Regions from separate parts of the Stenotrophomonas sp. STEN021 genome, predicted to be linked through region 3. Evidence: predicted binding sites of a transcription regulator. Region 3 holds the regulator's gene; each other region holds the start of a gene.
The links. Region 3 encodes FliA, which starts transcription of late flagellar genes. Its sites were predicted from a motif close to TAAAGTTTNNCNNNCNNNGGCCGATAA; they were not measured.

Region 1 (3,695 bases), on a different contig from region 3:
GCCATGGTTGTGTCCTTAGGCGTTAGTGCAGATTGCGTTGCCAACGTCTGCGTCGATCACGACCGACGCAGACGTTCAGAGGCCGGCTTAGCGCAGCAGGCTGAGCACGTTCTGCGGCACCTGGTTGGCCTGGGCCAGCATGGCCGTGCCGGCCTGCTGCAGGATCTGGGTGCGGGTGAGTTCGGCGGTTTCCTTGGCGAAATCCGTGTCCTTGATGCGGCTGCGCGAGGCGGACAGGTTTTCCGTCGAGGTCTGCAGGTTGGCGACAACGGAGGTGAAGCGGTTCTGGATGGCACCAAGGTCGGCGCGGGTGCTGTTGATCGAACCCAACGCCTTGTCGACCACTTCCAGCGCCTGCTGAGCGCCAAGCACCGTGCTCACGTCCAGGGTCTTTGCATTTGCGGCGGTCGCCGTGCCTGCGGTGTAGGTGCTGGTCGCCGCTGCAGTGGACCAGTCGCTGGTGGCGGACTGGTAGTTGCTGCGCGTCAGCGCGATATCGGCAGCGGCAACGGCCTTGCCTTCCTTCACCGAAGACAGCTTCAGGGTGCCGTCAGCATTGGCCTCTGCGTAGATGCCGGCTTCGCCGATCTTGCCGTTGATTGCAGTGGCCAGTGCCTTGGCTGCATCACCCAGGCTGGCACCGTTCTTTACTTCGACCGTGCCGATATCCACGCCCATCACCTTGCCGCCGAAGCGGACGTCGGTGGCGATCGCGCCTACAGCGGCCGTTGCACCGGCGGCAAAAGTACTTGTGCCCAGCGAATCGGTCTTTGCATCGACGACCTTGTCGATGGCGATCGCCTGGCCAGCGTTGGCGCCGACCTGGAACAGCTGGCTGGAGAACGTACCATCCAACAGCTTGGTACCGTTGAACTCGGACTGCTTGGCGACGCGGTCGATTTCGCTGACCAGCTGGGTCACTTCGGCCTGCAGGGCCTTGCGGTCGCTGGTCGAGTTGGTGGCGTTGGAAGCCTGTACAGCCAGTTCACGCACGCGCTGCAGGTTGTTGCCGATTTCGCTCAGCGAACCTTCGGCGACCTGCGCCAGCGAGATGCCGTCGTTGGCGTTGCGGATGGCCACGTCGGTGCCGCGGATCTGCGTGCCGAAACGCTCGGAGATGGCCAGACCGGCCGCATCGTCCTTGGCGCTGTTGATGCGCGAACCCGACGACAGGCGCTGGATGGTGGTGGCCAACGAACTGCCGCTGGTGCTCAGGTTACGCTGAGCATTCAACGACATCGTGTTGGTGTTGATGACTTGTGCCATGAGGAGGGGTCCTTGAGCGGATGCACGTACGGTGGGTTAGGCGGTCCTGACGTGCTTCAGGAGCGACTCATGTCAGCGCTGCAGAAGGCTGAGCACGTTCTGTGGAACCTGGTTGGCCTGGGCCAGCATGGCCGTGCCGGCCTGCTGCAGGATCTGGGTGCGGGTGAGTTCGGCGGTTTCCTTGGCGAAGTCGGTATCGCGGATGCGGCTGCGCGAGGCGGACAGGTTTTCCGAGGAGGTCTGCAGGTTGGCGACCACCGAGGTGAAGCGGTTCTGGATGGCACCAAGGTCGGCGCGCACGCTGTTGATCGACTCCAGTGCCTTGTCAACGATGCCCAGCGCCTTCTGTGCGCCCACATAGTCGGAAACGTTGAGCGCCGCGACGTAGGTGGAGGGGGCGGTGGCGGCAACCGAGGTCGGGGCGGCAGCGGTGGAGGCGGTGAGGCCAAGTGGGGCACTGGCGCTGATCACCAGGTCACGGTCTGCCTGTACCGGGGTCAGCTTCAATGCGTAGGTGTCCGGGGGGCCGATGGTGGTGACAACTTCAGCGTAGACGCCGGCCTCACCAATCTTGGAGTTGATCTGTGCGGCAGCCGAGGAGGCCAGTTCGCTGGTGGTGCCGCCGGTGATGTCGCCGATGGTGATGCCGTTGATCGTCAGTCCGGCGACCGTGGTCGGGGTGGCGATCGCGGGGAGGGTGCCGCCAATGCTGGCTGCTGCGAACTTGCTGTTACCCAGCGAATCCGCCTTGGCATTGACCACATTGTCGATCGCGATGGACTGGCCGGCATTGGCGCCCACCTGGAACAGCTGGCTGGTGAAGCTGCCGTCCAGCAGCTTGGTGCCATTGAAGTCGGCCTGCTTGGCGACGCGGTCGATTTCGCTGACCAGCTGGGTCACTTCGGCCTGCAGGGCCTTGCGGTCGGTGGCCGAATTGGTTGCGTTGGAGGCCTGCACGGCAAGCTCACGGATGCGCTGCAGGTTGTTGCCGACTTCACTCAGCGCGCCCTCGGCGACCTGGGCCAGCGAAATGCCGTCATTGGCATTACGGATGGCGACATCGAGGCCGCGGATCTGGGTGGTGAAGCGCTCGCTGATGGCCAGACCGGCGGCGTCGTCCTTGGCGCTGTTGATGCGCAAGCCTGAGGACAGGCGCTGGATGGTGGTGGCCAGAGAGCTGCCGCTGCTGCTCAGGTTGCGCTGAGCGTTGAGCGACATCGTGTTGGTGTTGATTACTTGTGCCATGGGTCGTCTCCCTTATGGAATCCCGTTGGTGAAGCGAAGTGCCGCCGCTGTTTTGTTTTGTTGGTCGTGCATTTCGCTGGTGCAAAAGGAATAACGGCGCGCTGTCAACAACCTTTAGAAGGGAATTTGGATTCGCTCGATGGCGTGTGCGGACACCGTTGCCGAATCCCTCGGACGGGCGCAGATGGACGGCCGGATGCGGAGCGTCACTCCCGGTTGCCGGGGTATCCGCGGGGGAGGTGATCGGCCCGTAACGGGACAGCCTTAGCGGCACCAAGGACAGGTACTTGAGCCACAAAGCAGAAAGGCCGTGATGCTGTGGCATCGCGGCCCTTCGTCAACACTGAGTGGCAGGGCGGCTGGGCTCAGCCCAGGCGTTGGAACAACGACATCTGTTGCATCTGCATGAAGATGGTCTGTGCCGCCTGCAATGCGGTGCTTTCCAGCTGGTACTCGCTGATGGCGGCGGCGTAATCAAGGTCACGCAGCTGCGAGAGCGTGCCTTTGATCGTCACGTTGTTGGCTTCACGCATCGCCGACGCATCGTCCAGGGTCTTGAGCTGGGCACCGCCGGAGGCGCGGGCGTCAATCAAGCGTTCCGAGGCGCGGGCGACATCGCGCAATGCGCCTTGCAGCAGGTTCTGTTGCGCCGCCATCTGCGCGGGCGTGCCGGTGTCGCTGTTCAGCGTATCTATCAAACCGTCCAGCGTGGCGAAGATGTCGCGACTGGTGGCGGGTTGCACATTGAAAGCGTCGCCTGCTGCGGCATTGCCATCGATGTGCAGGCGCACGCCGTTGACCACGATATCCTCGCCGCTCGACGTGGTGCCGGTTGCAGTCACCGCGCCGCCAGCATCAAGTACTTCGTACTGGTTGGCAGCGGTGAAACGGATACTGAACGCGGTGCCGTCCCAGCCACCGTTGCCATCGCGGCCGACGTTGGTCAGCACTGCGGTGCCGGTGTTGCCCGCATTTGCGCTGGCATCGACTGCGCCATCGCCCGTGGGGATCCGCAGGAAGACCTCGCTGCCGGGCAGCGCGTCCTTGGCGTAAGTGTCGGGTGCAACCTCAACTTGCCGCTGGGTCTGGTCGCCGTTGTAGACCACGCTGCCATTGACCCGGCTGAAAGGCGGGCTGCCATCCTGGGTGCCGCCAAACAGATAGCGGCCGGTGCCGTCGGTGGC
Region 2 (3,695 bases), on a different contig from region 3:
GCTGTTCAAGCAACGCGAGCTGTTCGCGTCGGCTCAAGGAGATGCCGTTGGTGGCGGTGGAAAGAGGCATGACGTCATCAGCCTGCGGTGCTGGTTCGGCGTTGCTGTCGGCGGCGGAGCGGGGTATCAGCATAATTCAGCGCGGTTGCAGCAACAGCAAAGCCCCGGCCAAGGGCCGGGGCTCGTTTGCAGAACGGGTGCGGGGTGAACTCAGAACAACTCCACCGTGCCTGCGCCCATGCTCTGCTGGGACACCGGCTTGTGCGGCGGGCGCTCCCACTCCACGCGCATTTCGCGCAGGCGGCTGCCGGTACGCTGCAGCGCGCTGACCATCTCGCCATCGAACACGCCGCCGTTGCGGTGCAGTAGTTCCTGCAGGGCGACGGCTTCGCGGTTGATCGCGCCCAGACGGTCGAGATGGGTATGCACACCGCCCAGGGCCTGGGTGGCGATGTCTTCGAACTGCAGGGCGCGCACGGCTTCGGCAACACTGCCGTCGATGGCGCGGCCGCATTCGGAGATCTCGCGCATGCCGTCGCCCAACGAGGCATTGATGGCGGCCACGCTGTCCAGCATCGAGGCGGCTTCGTGGCGTGCTTCGCGGGACCGGTCCATATCGCGCGAAGCCATGTGGGTAACGGTCTCACGCACCTTGGCAATGGCATCCTTGGAGCTGTGGGCCAGCTTGCGGATCTGCTCATTGAAGGTGGTGGAGCGCTCGGAGAGGTTTCGCACCTCGTCGGCCACCACCGCGAAGCCACGACCGGCTTCGCCAGCACGCGCCGCTTCAATGGCGGCATTCAGGGCCAGCAGATTGGTCTGGTCGGCAATCGACTTGACGTCCTCAAGCAGGGCGAAGATGCCATCCAGGTGCTGCGCCATCTGGTCGATGTGCTGCACGGTGTTGCTGCTCTGGCCGCTGACCTGCTCAAGGGCCTCCACCAGCTGTTCCATCTGATGGCTGGCATTCTGGGCGAAACGGGCCACGTCCACACCGCCACCACCGCTGCCTTCTTCGCCGGCGCGGTCAACGATACGAGCCAAAGCCTGGCTCTGCTGGCGTGACTTGCGGCTCATTGCATCAAAGCTGCCACCAAGGCCACCGACCGCTTGCCGGATCAGCTCGCGGGCGCGCTCGATCTCGCTGCGCGAGCCATCGATTTCGTTGCTGACGAAGCTGCGCAGCTCATTGAGCAGCTGGTCCTGCTCTTTCAACACCTTGGCATGCTCGGGCGAGCGCTGGGTCTGCGAATGCACGCTCCACCAGGCAAACACCAGCCAGCTCAGCACCATGGTGGTCAGGATCGCCCACAGGGCCGCGGAGGGCCAGGACAGGGCGGCAGCGACCACAACCAGAAGGGTGAGGACAAGCGGGGCTGCCAAACGGATTGCAATACGTGAATACATGGACGTTCTCGGGAGAGTCACGAATGCAGTATCGGCAGTAGGCAGGGTGTCTTTAGCCCACTGGCGTGAATCCCGGGAGGTTTTGCGATGCAGGCCCGCAACCGCTGCAATTGCGGGCCTGGAAAATCAGCGCAGGCGGTGCTCGATGGCTTCGAGCATGGCCTTGCGTGAGAACAGGAAGTCCCAGTAGCTGCCACCCAATTGACGCCACAACACCGCCGAGCGCACCGCCGCCAGCAGCAGCGCACGGATCTCGGACACCACCATCGCCTGGCCCAGGTAGTGTGGGTTGCCCTGCACCATGATCTTGGGCTTGAGCTGGCTGATGGTGTCGGCATACAGCGCGCCCATCGCGCTCAATACGTCAGGGTGGCAGCTGTCGGCGCGGTCCTGGGCGATGCGGGTGGCGCGCTCGATGCCAGCTTCCACTTTGTCGACCGTGGCGCCTTCGCGCACGAAACGGCGTTCCAGCTGCATCACCGACAGCGCCAGCCGCGGCAGCAACTCGTCCTTGCCCTGGTTGCGGAAATAGTCGCGCAGCAGGCGCAGGCCGGGCTCTACCTGGGTAGCGCTGCCATACACGGCGGCCGGCGAGCTGGCATCAATACGCATCACGCTGTCCATTGCGGTGCGCACCACGGCGCTCTCCGAATGGCCGGTTTCGGCGATGCGGCGTACCTGCTGCAAGGCCTGGGCAATGCCAGCCAAGGCAAGTACGCGGTCATCGATGGAAAAAGTCATGGTCATCTCTCAAGGGGAAACAGGGGCGGCCAAGCGGCGCTCCAACGGTGCATCGGTGGCGGCGATCACCGCGCCGCCCAGGCATTCCATGCCGTCGTACAGCACCAGCGACTGGCCAGGGGTGACGGCGCGTTGCGGGCGTGCGAAATGCACGTCCAGCGTACCGTCATCACGCACCTTCACGGTGCAGGCTTCGTCCGGTTGGCGGTAGCGGGTCTGCGCAGTGCATTCGAATTCACGGGCGGGCGGGGCACCGGCAATCCAGTGCATGGTTTCGCTGCGCAGCCAGTTGGACTGCAGCCAGGGGCTGTCATGGCCCTGATCGACGTACAGGATATTGCGCGCCACGTCCTTGCCGACCACGAACCACGGCGCCGCCGGGCGCCCACGCACGCCGCCGATGTTCAGGCCTTCGCGCTGGCCCAGGGTGAAATAGAACACGCCGGGGTGGCGGGCAATGACCTGGCCATCGGGGTCCTGTATCTCACCTTCGCGGGCCGGCAGGTACTGGCCAAGGAATTCGCGGAAATCGCGTTCACCAATGAAGCAGATGCCCGTGGAATCCTTCTTGGCATGGGTCGGCAGGCCGGCTTCGCGGGCGATGCGGCGCAGCTCGCTCTTTTCCATGTACCCGATCGGGAACAGGGTTGCCGCCAGCTGGGCCTGGCCCAGCTGGTGCAGGAAATAGCTCTGGTCCTTGCTACGGTCGGCACCGCGCAGCAGACGCCAGCGGCCACCGGAATGGTCGACCTGGGCATAGTGGCCGGTGGCGATACGCTCGGCGCCCAGTTCGCGCGCGGCGTCCAGGAAGTGCTTGAACTTGACCTCGCGGTTGCACAGCACGTCCGGGTTGGGCGTGCGGCCAGCCGCGTATTCGGCAAGGAAGTGCTCGAACACCCCTTGCCAGTATTCGCTGGAAAAATCGCGGAAATGAAATGGAATATCGAGCCGGCCGCAGACCGCCACCGCGTCGCGGCGATCATCTTCGGCCCGACAATGGCCGCTGCCATCGTCAGCCCAGTTCTGCATGAACAGGCCAGCGACATCCAGGCCTTGCTGGACCAGGGTGAGTGCCGCCACCGACGAATCCACGCCGCCGGAAACCCCCACCACGATATTGGGATTGCTCACGGTGCCACCTGTCGCACGATCGAAAGCGGGTAGCGCTGCCCGGCCAACCAGTCGGAGATCGTATGCCAGACCAGCGGGCTGCGCAGTCGCGCCATATCGGCCTGCAGGGCAACCGGGCTCATCCACAGTGCCTGCACGATGCCGGTGTCCAGCGCCTGTCCGGGGTGATGCTGCAATGGCTCGGCGGCGAAGGCGAAGCGCAGGAACGGCGTGCCATCGGCAGCCGTCCACTGGTAACTGCCGATGAAGCCGGTCAGGTGCACGTCCCAGCCGGTTTCTTCGCGGGTTTCACGCACTGCCGCCTCGCGCAGGCGTTAGCCTGGCTCGAGGTGGCCCGCCGGCGGGTTGAAAAACAGACGGCCGGTCTTTTATTACACTAACAGCAGCAGTTTGCCAGGCCGGGGGGCCCCCGTGGC
Region 3 (3,695 bases):
ACCGCGCTCTCACTGCCCAGCTGCAGTGGCTGCGGGCAGCCGGTCAGATCCGCACCCTGCTGGTGCTGCCCGCCAACACGGCCTTCCAGGACATGGACGAAGTGGTCCGTCGCTTCAGCGCCGCCAACCCGCAGGGCGTGGTGCTGACCAAGCTGGACGAGACCGGCCGCTTCGGCTCGGCGCTGTCGGTAGCGGTCGATCACCGCCTGCCGATCACCTGGGTGACCGACGGCCAGGACGTTCCGGAAGACCTTTATCGGGCCTCTGCCGCAAATCTCGTACTTCGCCTTGAAGATTTGCGCCGCGCGGCCGATATGCCCTGCAACACGGAGTTGAACGATGCAGTCGCGTGAGTACGCCAAGCTGACCAACACCTTCCCCCTGTCGGCTACCCGGCACGAACCGGCTGGTCCGGTACGCACCATCGCGGTGACTGGCGGCAAGGGCGGTGTAGGTAAAACCAATGTCTCGGCCAACCTGGCCGTGGCACTGGCAGGCATGGGCAAACGTACCCTGCTGCTGGATGCCGACCTGGGCCTGGCCAACATCGATGTGGTGCTCGGCCTGCAGCCCAAGCACACCCTGGCCGACCTGGTCGCCGGGCGCGCCACGCTGGACGAAGTGATCATGGAAGGCCCGAACGGTGTGCTGGTGGTGCCGGCCGCCTCGGGCCGTCGGCACATGGCCGAGTTGCAGCCGGCCGAGCATGTCGGCTTGGTCAACGTTTTCTCCGAGCTCGAACGCGAGCTCGACGTGATGATCATCGATACCGCCGCTGGCATCACCGACAGCGTGCTGACCTTCTGCCAGGCCGCCCAGGACACCGTGGTGGTGGTCTGCGACGAACCCGCCTCGATCACCGACGCCTATGCATTGATCAAGGTGCTCTCGCGCGAGCGCGGCGTGGACCGTATCCAGGTCGTCGCCAACATGGTCCGCGACCCAAACGAAGGCCGCGCCCTGTATGAAAAGCTGGTACGGGTCTGCGAGAAGTTCCTGATCGACGTTTCACTGAACTACCTGGGCTGCGTGCCGCAGGACGACTGGTTGCGCCTGTCGGTGCAGCGTCAGCAGCCGGTGGTCAAGCTCTATCCTTCCGCGCCGGCTTCGCTGGCCATCAACGAAATCGCCCGTCGCACCGCGCGCTGGCAAGCCCCAACCGCCCCGCGCGGCGGCGTTGAATTCTTCCTGGAACGCATCATCCAGCAGAAGGTGAAGGCATGAACAATGCAGCCGCCCAATACCGTGAAGTCCAGCGCAGCGCGGCCAATGACTGCATCGCCCGCCACGCCGACCTGGTACGCCGCATCGCCCATCATCTGGCTGCGCGCCTGCCGGCCAGCGTCGAGGTCGATGACCTGATCCAGGCCGGCATGATGGGCCTGATCGAGGCCTCGCGCAGCTATGACGCCGAACAGGGCGCCTCGTTCGAAACCTATGCATCGATCCGCATCCGCGGTTCGATGATCGACGAGATCCGCCGCGGCGACTGGGTGCCGCGTTCGGTGCACCGCCGCGCCCGCGACGCCGCCGCCACCATCCGCAGGCTTGAGCAGAGCAGCGGCCGTGCGGCCAGCGCCAGCGAAGTGGCCGAGGCGATGGACCTGCCACTGCCTGAGTACATGCGTCTGGTCGAAGACGCATCGCGCGGCCAGGTGCTGAGCCTGGAGTCGCGCATCGAAGACCAGGGCGAGCTGGACACCCCGACCACCGGCGGCCCCAACCCGCAACAAGTGCTGGAACGCAGCCAGTTCGGCGCCGAGCTGGGCAAGGCCATCGCCCAATTGCCCGAGCGCGAGCAGCTGGTGCTGTCGCTGTATTACGAGCAGGAATTGAACCTGAAGGAAATTGGCGCGGTATTGGGCGTAAGCGAATCCCGCGTCTGTCAGATCCACGGCCAGGCCACGCTGCGTCTGCGTGGCCGACTGAAGATTTTCGAGGCGGCCGACGCCGGGCTCGAAGAACCATGAAGAGGAAAGTCTTTTGAACAAGAACATGCGCATCCTGATCGTTGACGACTTCTCGACGATGCGCCGCATCGTCAAGAACCTGCTCGGCGATCTGGGCTTCACCAATACCGCCGAAGCCGAGGACGGGCATGCCGCGCTGTCGATGCTGCAGACGCAGTCGTTCGATTTCGTCGTCACCGATTGGAACATGCCGGTGATGACCGGCATCGAGCTGCTCAAGGCAATCCGCAACGATGCCAAGCTCAAGACCCTGCCGGTGCTGATGGTTACCGCCGAAGCCAAGCGCGAACAGATCATCGAGGCTGCACAGAGCGGCGTGAACGGCTACATCATCAAGCCGTTCACTGCGCAGACGCTGGAAGAGAAACTCGGCAAGATTTTCGAACGCCTGGCAGCGAGCGCCTGATGAACCAGCTCGGCGAAGCATTGAGCGACAAATCGGCCCTGGTGCAGCGCCTGCAGGACGCACTGGCAGCACTGGAAAGCGGCGATGAAGCCGGTTGGCGCCGGGAAATCGATGCGCTGGCGGCATTGCGTGCGCAGCCAATGATGTCCGGGCTGGGCCGTCTTGCACGCGAACTGGGCCAGGCACTGGGCGAGCTGCCCAGCGTTCCCAGCGAAGCCGGCGAGCTGGATGATGCCTGCGCGCGCTTGGACCACGTGGTGCAGATGACCGAGCAGGCCACCCATCGCACCCTGGATCTGGCCGAAGAATGCCGCGCACTGACCGAGCGCCTGCGTGCGGACGGGCTCAATGCCGAACAGGGCGAGATCCTCGAACGCATCCGCCACAACCTCACCGAAGTCGCCCTGACCCAGAGCTACCAGGACCTCACCGGGCAGATCATCCGCCGCGTGGTTGGCATCGTCCGCCGCGTGCATGAAGGGTTTGGTGCGCTTGGTCTGCCGCCGCCGGAAGAAGATGCACGCAACCAGGGCCTGGCTGGCCCGGCCGTCAATGGCCTGGACCGCCACGCCGTGTCCCAGGTGGACGCAGACGACCTGCTCTCGGACCTGGGGCTGTAAATCATGAGTGCTTTTGCCGACGACATCGCCGCCGACTTCATCCTTGAAGCGCAGGAGATCCTGGATCGCCTCGGCGAGCAGCTGGTGACGCTGGAACAGGCACCGCATGACAGTGAGCAGCTCAACGCCGTATTCCGCGGTTTCCACACCCTCAAAGGCGGCGCCGGTTTTCTGGCGATCCACCCGATGGTGGAACTGTGCCATGCGGCCGAAGAAACCCTGGGCATGGCCCGCGCCGGCAAAGCCGAACTGCTGGCGCACCATTTCGACGCCGCCCAGCAATCGCTGGACTGGCTGCAGGCCATGCTTGATGCCGTGTCTTCGGGTACTGAACCGGAGCACGCACCTGCTGCGCTGATCGCCCAGTTCGACGTTGGCGCCGCACCTGTGGTTGCCGTCGCACAACCGGCCGCTGCATCTGCAGGTGACAGCGACCTGATCAGCGAAGACGAATTCGAAGCCCTGCTCAACGAACTTCACGGCAGCGGCACACCCGGTGCCCAGCCGATGGCTGCGACGAAGGCCGACGATGACCTGATCGACGAAGACGAATTCGAAGCCCTGCTCGACAAGTTGCATGGCGGCGCTGCGCCCGGCGCTGTCGCTGTGCAGGCCATTGCTGCCGCTACGCCCAAGCCCAAGCCGGCAGCACCCGCGGCCGCCCCCCGCCCCGCCACCAGCGCAGCCAAGCCGGCCGCG
Region 4 (3,695 bases), on a different contig from region 3:
CGGTGTCGTAGTAGCGATTGGTGCGCGTATCCAGTACCCGGCCTGGGCTGGTCTGACGCATCTGTGGCGCTGGCTGGCCCTTGCTGTCGTAAATCGGCCGTACCGGCTGCACCGGCTGGGTGATCGGTTTGGCCTTCGGCGCCGACTTGGGTTTGGTGATCGGCTTTGGCGGCAACGCATCTGGCTGGCGCCCTGTTGCGGGCGGCTGCGACGGCTGTGGCAGCGTTACTGGACGCGTTGCCGTCGGTGACGGCGGCGGTTGCAGCTGCGCCCGAGCGAACATCGGCATGATCGCCAGCAGTACCAGCAGCGGATACGCCATCGATTTCATCGGCACCTCCCGTTCGTCCACCAGCCGAGCATGCGCCGGCACAGCTTGCGCGGCCATGAATGCGCGCTTGGACTGGCCCCTGCCCGCCCCTACCATTGCTACCTGCCCCACGGATGTCGCGCCATGACCGCCTTCGACCTGTCCCCTCCCAGCAATGCCGAACGTGATGCCCTGATCGCCGGGCTCAGCAGCGAAGAACAGCGCGTGCTGCTGCATCACGGCACCGAGGCGCCGTTCTGCGGCGTGTTCCTGGATAACAAGCGCGACGGGGTGTATTGCTGCCGTCTGTGCGCACTGCCGCTGTTCCGCTCCAGTACCAAATTCGATTCCGGCACTGGCTGGCCGAGCTTCTTTGCCCCGTTCGATCCGGCACATGTACGCGAGATCCGCGACATCAGCCACGGCATGATCCGCACCGAGATCGTCTGCGCGCGTTGCGGCAGCCATCTGGGCCACGTGTTCCCGGACGGTCCGCCGCCGACCTTTGAACGGCATTGCTTGAATTCGGTGTCACTGGGGTTTGTCGAGAACGGCCAGCCCTACCCGGACCCGCTGCAGCGTGGTGGAGCCGAGGCGCAGCCGGCTGCGTAAGCGTAAGCACAGGTGTAGCGCCGAGCCATGCTCGGCTGGGTGCAGCAAACCCTGTAGTGCCGAGCCATGCTCGGCAGGAGCGTTACCGGTAAAGCCTCAGCCGAGCATGGCTCGGCACTACAGGGTTTGCTGCACCCAGCCGAGCATGGCTCGGCGCTACAGATTTTCCGCTGACGGCCGACAACGGGATATCCCCATCCCTTGTCTGCCCCCATGCTCATCATCGTCGGCCTGCTCGTTGTCATCTTTGCTGTCCTGGGCGGCTACGTCGGTGCGCATGGCCGCCTGGCCGCGCTGTGGCAGCCCTACGAACTGGTCATCATCGGTGGCGCGGCACTGGGCGCGTTCCTGATCGCCACGCCGCTCAAGACCGTCAAGCAGACCTTGCGGGCAACCGTCAGCGTGTTCAAGGGCCCACAGTACAAGCGCCAGGACTACCTGGACGTGCTCAGCCTGCTCTACGAACTGCTCAACAAGGCCCGCCGCGAAGGCTTCATGGCGCTGGAAGACCACGTCGAGAACCCGCAGGACAGCGCGGTGTTCGCCAACTACCCCAAGGTCCTGGCCGACCACCACCTGCTCGATTTCATCACCGACTGCCTGCGGTTGATGATCGGCTCCAACATCGAGCCGCACGAGCTGGAACCGTTGCTGGAGCTGGAGCTGGAAAAGCACCACCACGAAGCGCTGGAACCTGCGCACGTGCTGAACAAGGTAGCCGACGGTCTGCCGGGCTTCGGCATCGTCGCCGCGGTCCTTGGCATCGTCATCACCATGGGCGCGATCGGCGGCGACATCAAGGAAGTCGGTGCGCACGTGGCCGGGGCGCTGGTCGGCACCTTCCTCGGCATCCTGCTCGGCTATGGCTTCATCGGGCCACTGGCTGCAGCGGTGGAAGCCCGCGCCGAGCAGGACGCACGCATCTACGAATCAGTGAAAACCGCACTGCTGGCCTGCCTGCGTGGCTACAACCCGAAGATCGCGCTGGAGTTCGCCCGCAAGACCGTGCCTTCGGCACTGCGTCCGGGTTTCAGCGAGTTCGAGCAACACCTGAAGTCGGTCAAGTAAGGCGAGCGCCATGACCGAGACCAAACCCACGGTGATCGTGCGCCGGGTGAAGAAAGTCCAGGGCGGCGGCCATCACGGCGGCTCCTGGAAGGTGGCATACGCCGACTTCGTCACCGCGATGATGGCTTTCTTCCTGGTGCTGTGGCTGATGGCCGCCACCACCAAGCCCGAGCGCGCTGCAATTTCCGAATACTTCCGCAATCCCAGCCCACTGGCCGGCAGCAGCAGTACGCCGGCGCCGGGCATGGCCGGCCCCGGCGGCGCCAGCACCTCGATGATCAAGCTCGGCGGTGCCACCGACGTGTCGCGTGGCAACAGCAATGATCCGTTCCAGAACCGGCAGGAAGCGGTGCCCACGCCGGTACAGGAGCGCGAGCGCGACAAGCAGCGCCTGGAAGCCTTGAAGCAGGAGTTGCAGGAAGCGATCAGCAAGAGCCAGGCGCTGGAGCCGTTCAAGGACCAGTTGCTGCTGGACATCACCCCGGAAGGTCTGCGCATCCAGATCGTGGACAAGCAGAACCGGCCGATGTTCGACCTCGGCAGCGCGCGCCTGATGCCGTACACGCAGACGATCCTGGTGGAGCTGTCGCGCTACATCAACCAGGTGCCCAACCACATCAGCCTCACCGGCCATACCGATACCACCGCTTATTCCACCCAGGTGGGCTACGGCAACTGGGAGCTGAGTGCGGACCGCGCCAATGCCGCGCGACGTGCACTGCTGGAAGGCGGCATGGACCCGGCCAAGGTGGCGCGTGTGGTCGGATTGGCGTCGTCGGTACTGTTTGACAAGACCAATCCGCAGAACCCGATCAACCGCCGCATCAGCATCGTGGTGATGAGCCAGGAAGCCGAAGCAGCGGCACTGAACCAGGCCGACAGCCTGCCGGTCCCGGTGGCCACCGTCGTCCCGGCGGCCGCTGCTACGGCTCCGGCTGATGACATCAGCGACGGCCCCGGTTGAGCCCCGTTCCGGCAGCAGGGGCGCGCTGCGCCTACAATGGGCGTCGTTTTCCTATTAGCCGAACATCATGTCCAAGCTCTCCAAAGCCAAGCGCGACAAGCGCAAGAAGCAGGCCCCGCGCCGCCCGTTCGCCCGCCTGAACGCCCAGCAGCAGGTGCAGAACCACGCCGTGCTGGTCAACGAAGAAGGCCAGGTCGTGGCCGCCATCGGCCTGCAGGGCAATGAGTGGCTGCTGGCCATCGGCGGCCAGACCATGGGCAATGCCGACAACCCGGTGCCGATGCTGGCCATGCTCAAGCACCTGGCCAATGTGCAGGAGAAGGAAGGCCGCAAGGTCACCCTGGAATACTCCGCAGCGCTGCAGCAGATGATCGACGACCTGGCCGCTGACGAAGGCAAGACCGCCGACGATTACCTGGCCGGCCTGGTGTCCGAGTTTGAAGGCATCGAAGGCGAAGAAGCCGCTGAAGCGGCAGCTGGAGACGTCGCAGGCGAGACCATCGCGATTGCCGAAGAAGTGCCGGCTGACGACGACAAGTCCAAGGCCTGAGTCCAGGGCCGAACGTGACGGTCTATATCGACGATGCGGTACATCCCTGGCGCGGTGAGCGCTGGGCGCATCTGATGGCCGACACCTTGCCCGAGCTGCATGCGCTGGCGCAGCAGCTCGGGATTCCGCGCAGAGCCTTCCAGAACCGCCCCAGCGGCGTGCACTACGACGTGCCTGCGCCGCTGCGTGAG

Region 1: a site for FliA is predicted at 2,752-2,778, ahead of ACVOL0_RS11230 (flagellin). Genes of this name have one in related genera too.
Region 2: a site for FliA is predicted at 1,436-1,462, ahead of ACVOL0_RS17515 (methyl-accepting chemotaxis protein). Genes of this name have one in related genera too.
Region 4: a site for FliA is predicted at 1,080-1,106, ahead of motA (flagellar motor stator protein MotA). Genes of this name have one in related genera too.

Annotation. Positions count from the first base shown of each region.
Region 1 covers NZ_JBRREH010000044.1:25,545-29,239, forward strand. The annotation lists gene ACVOL0_RS11220 (flagellin) at 1-5, opposite strand, end outside; gene ACVOL0_RS11225 (flagellin) at 88-1,266, opposite strand; gene ACVOL0_RS11230 (flagellin) at 1,339-2,511, opposite strand; gene flgL (flagellar hook-associated protein FlgL) at 2,877-3,695, opposite strand, start outside.
Region 2 covers NZ_JBRREH010000096.1:10,498-14,192, forward strand. The annotation lists gene ACVOL0_RS17510 (hypothetical protein) at 1-133, opposite strand, end outside; gene ACVOL0_RS17515 (methyl-accepting chemotaxis protein) at 211-1,407, opposite strand; gene hflD (high frequency lysogenization protein HflD) at 1,534-2,148, opposite strand; gene mnmA (tRNA 2-thiouridine(34) synthase MnmA) at 2,158-3,279, opposite strand; partial or broken gene ACVOL0_RS17530 (NUDIX domain-containing protein) at 3,276-3,695, opposite strand, start outside.
Region 3 covers NZ_JBRREH010000027.1:4,872-8,566, reverse strand. The annotation lists gene flhF (flagellar biosynthesis GTPase FlhF) at 1-353, shown strand, start outside; gene ACVOL0_RS07850 (MinD/ParA family ATP-binding protein) at 340-1,224, shown strand; gene ACVOL0_RS07845 (RNA polymerase sigma factor FliA) at 1,221-1,970, shown strand; gene cheY (chemotaxis response regulator CheY) at 1,984-2,376, shown strand; gene ACVOL0_RS07835 (protein phosphatase CheZ) at 2,376-2,996, shown strand; gene ACVOL0_RS07830 (chemotaxis protein CheA) at 3,000-3,695, shown strand, end outside.
Region 4 covers NZ_JBRREH010000149.1:171-3,865, forward strand. The annotation lists gene ACVOL0_RS20085 (classical arabinogalactan protein 4) at 1-388, opposite strand, end outside; gene msrB (peptide-methionine (R)-S-oxide reductase MsrB) at 455-922, shown strand; gene motA (flagellar motor stator protein MotA) at 1,136-1,990, shown strand; gene motB (flagellar motor protein MotB) at 2,001-2,954, shown strand; gene ACVOL0_RS20105 (hypothetical protein) at 3,022-3,504, shown strand; gene ACVOL0_RS20110 (DUF4031 domain-containing protein) at 3,519-3,695, shown strand, end outside.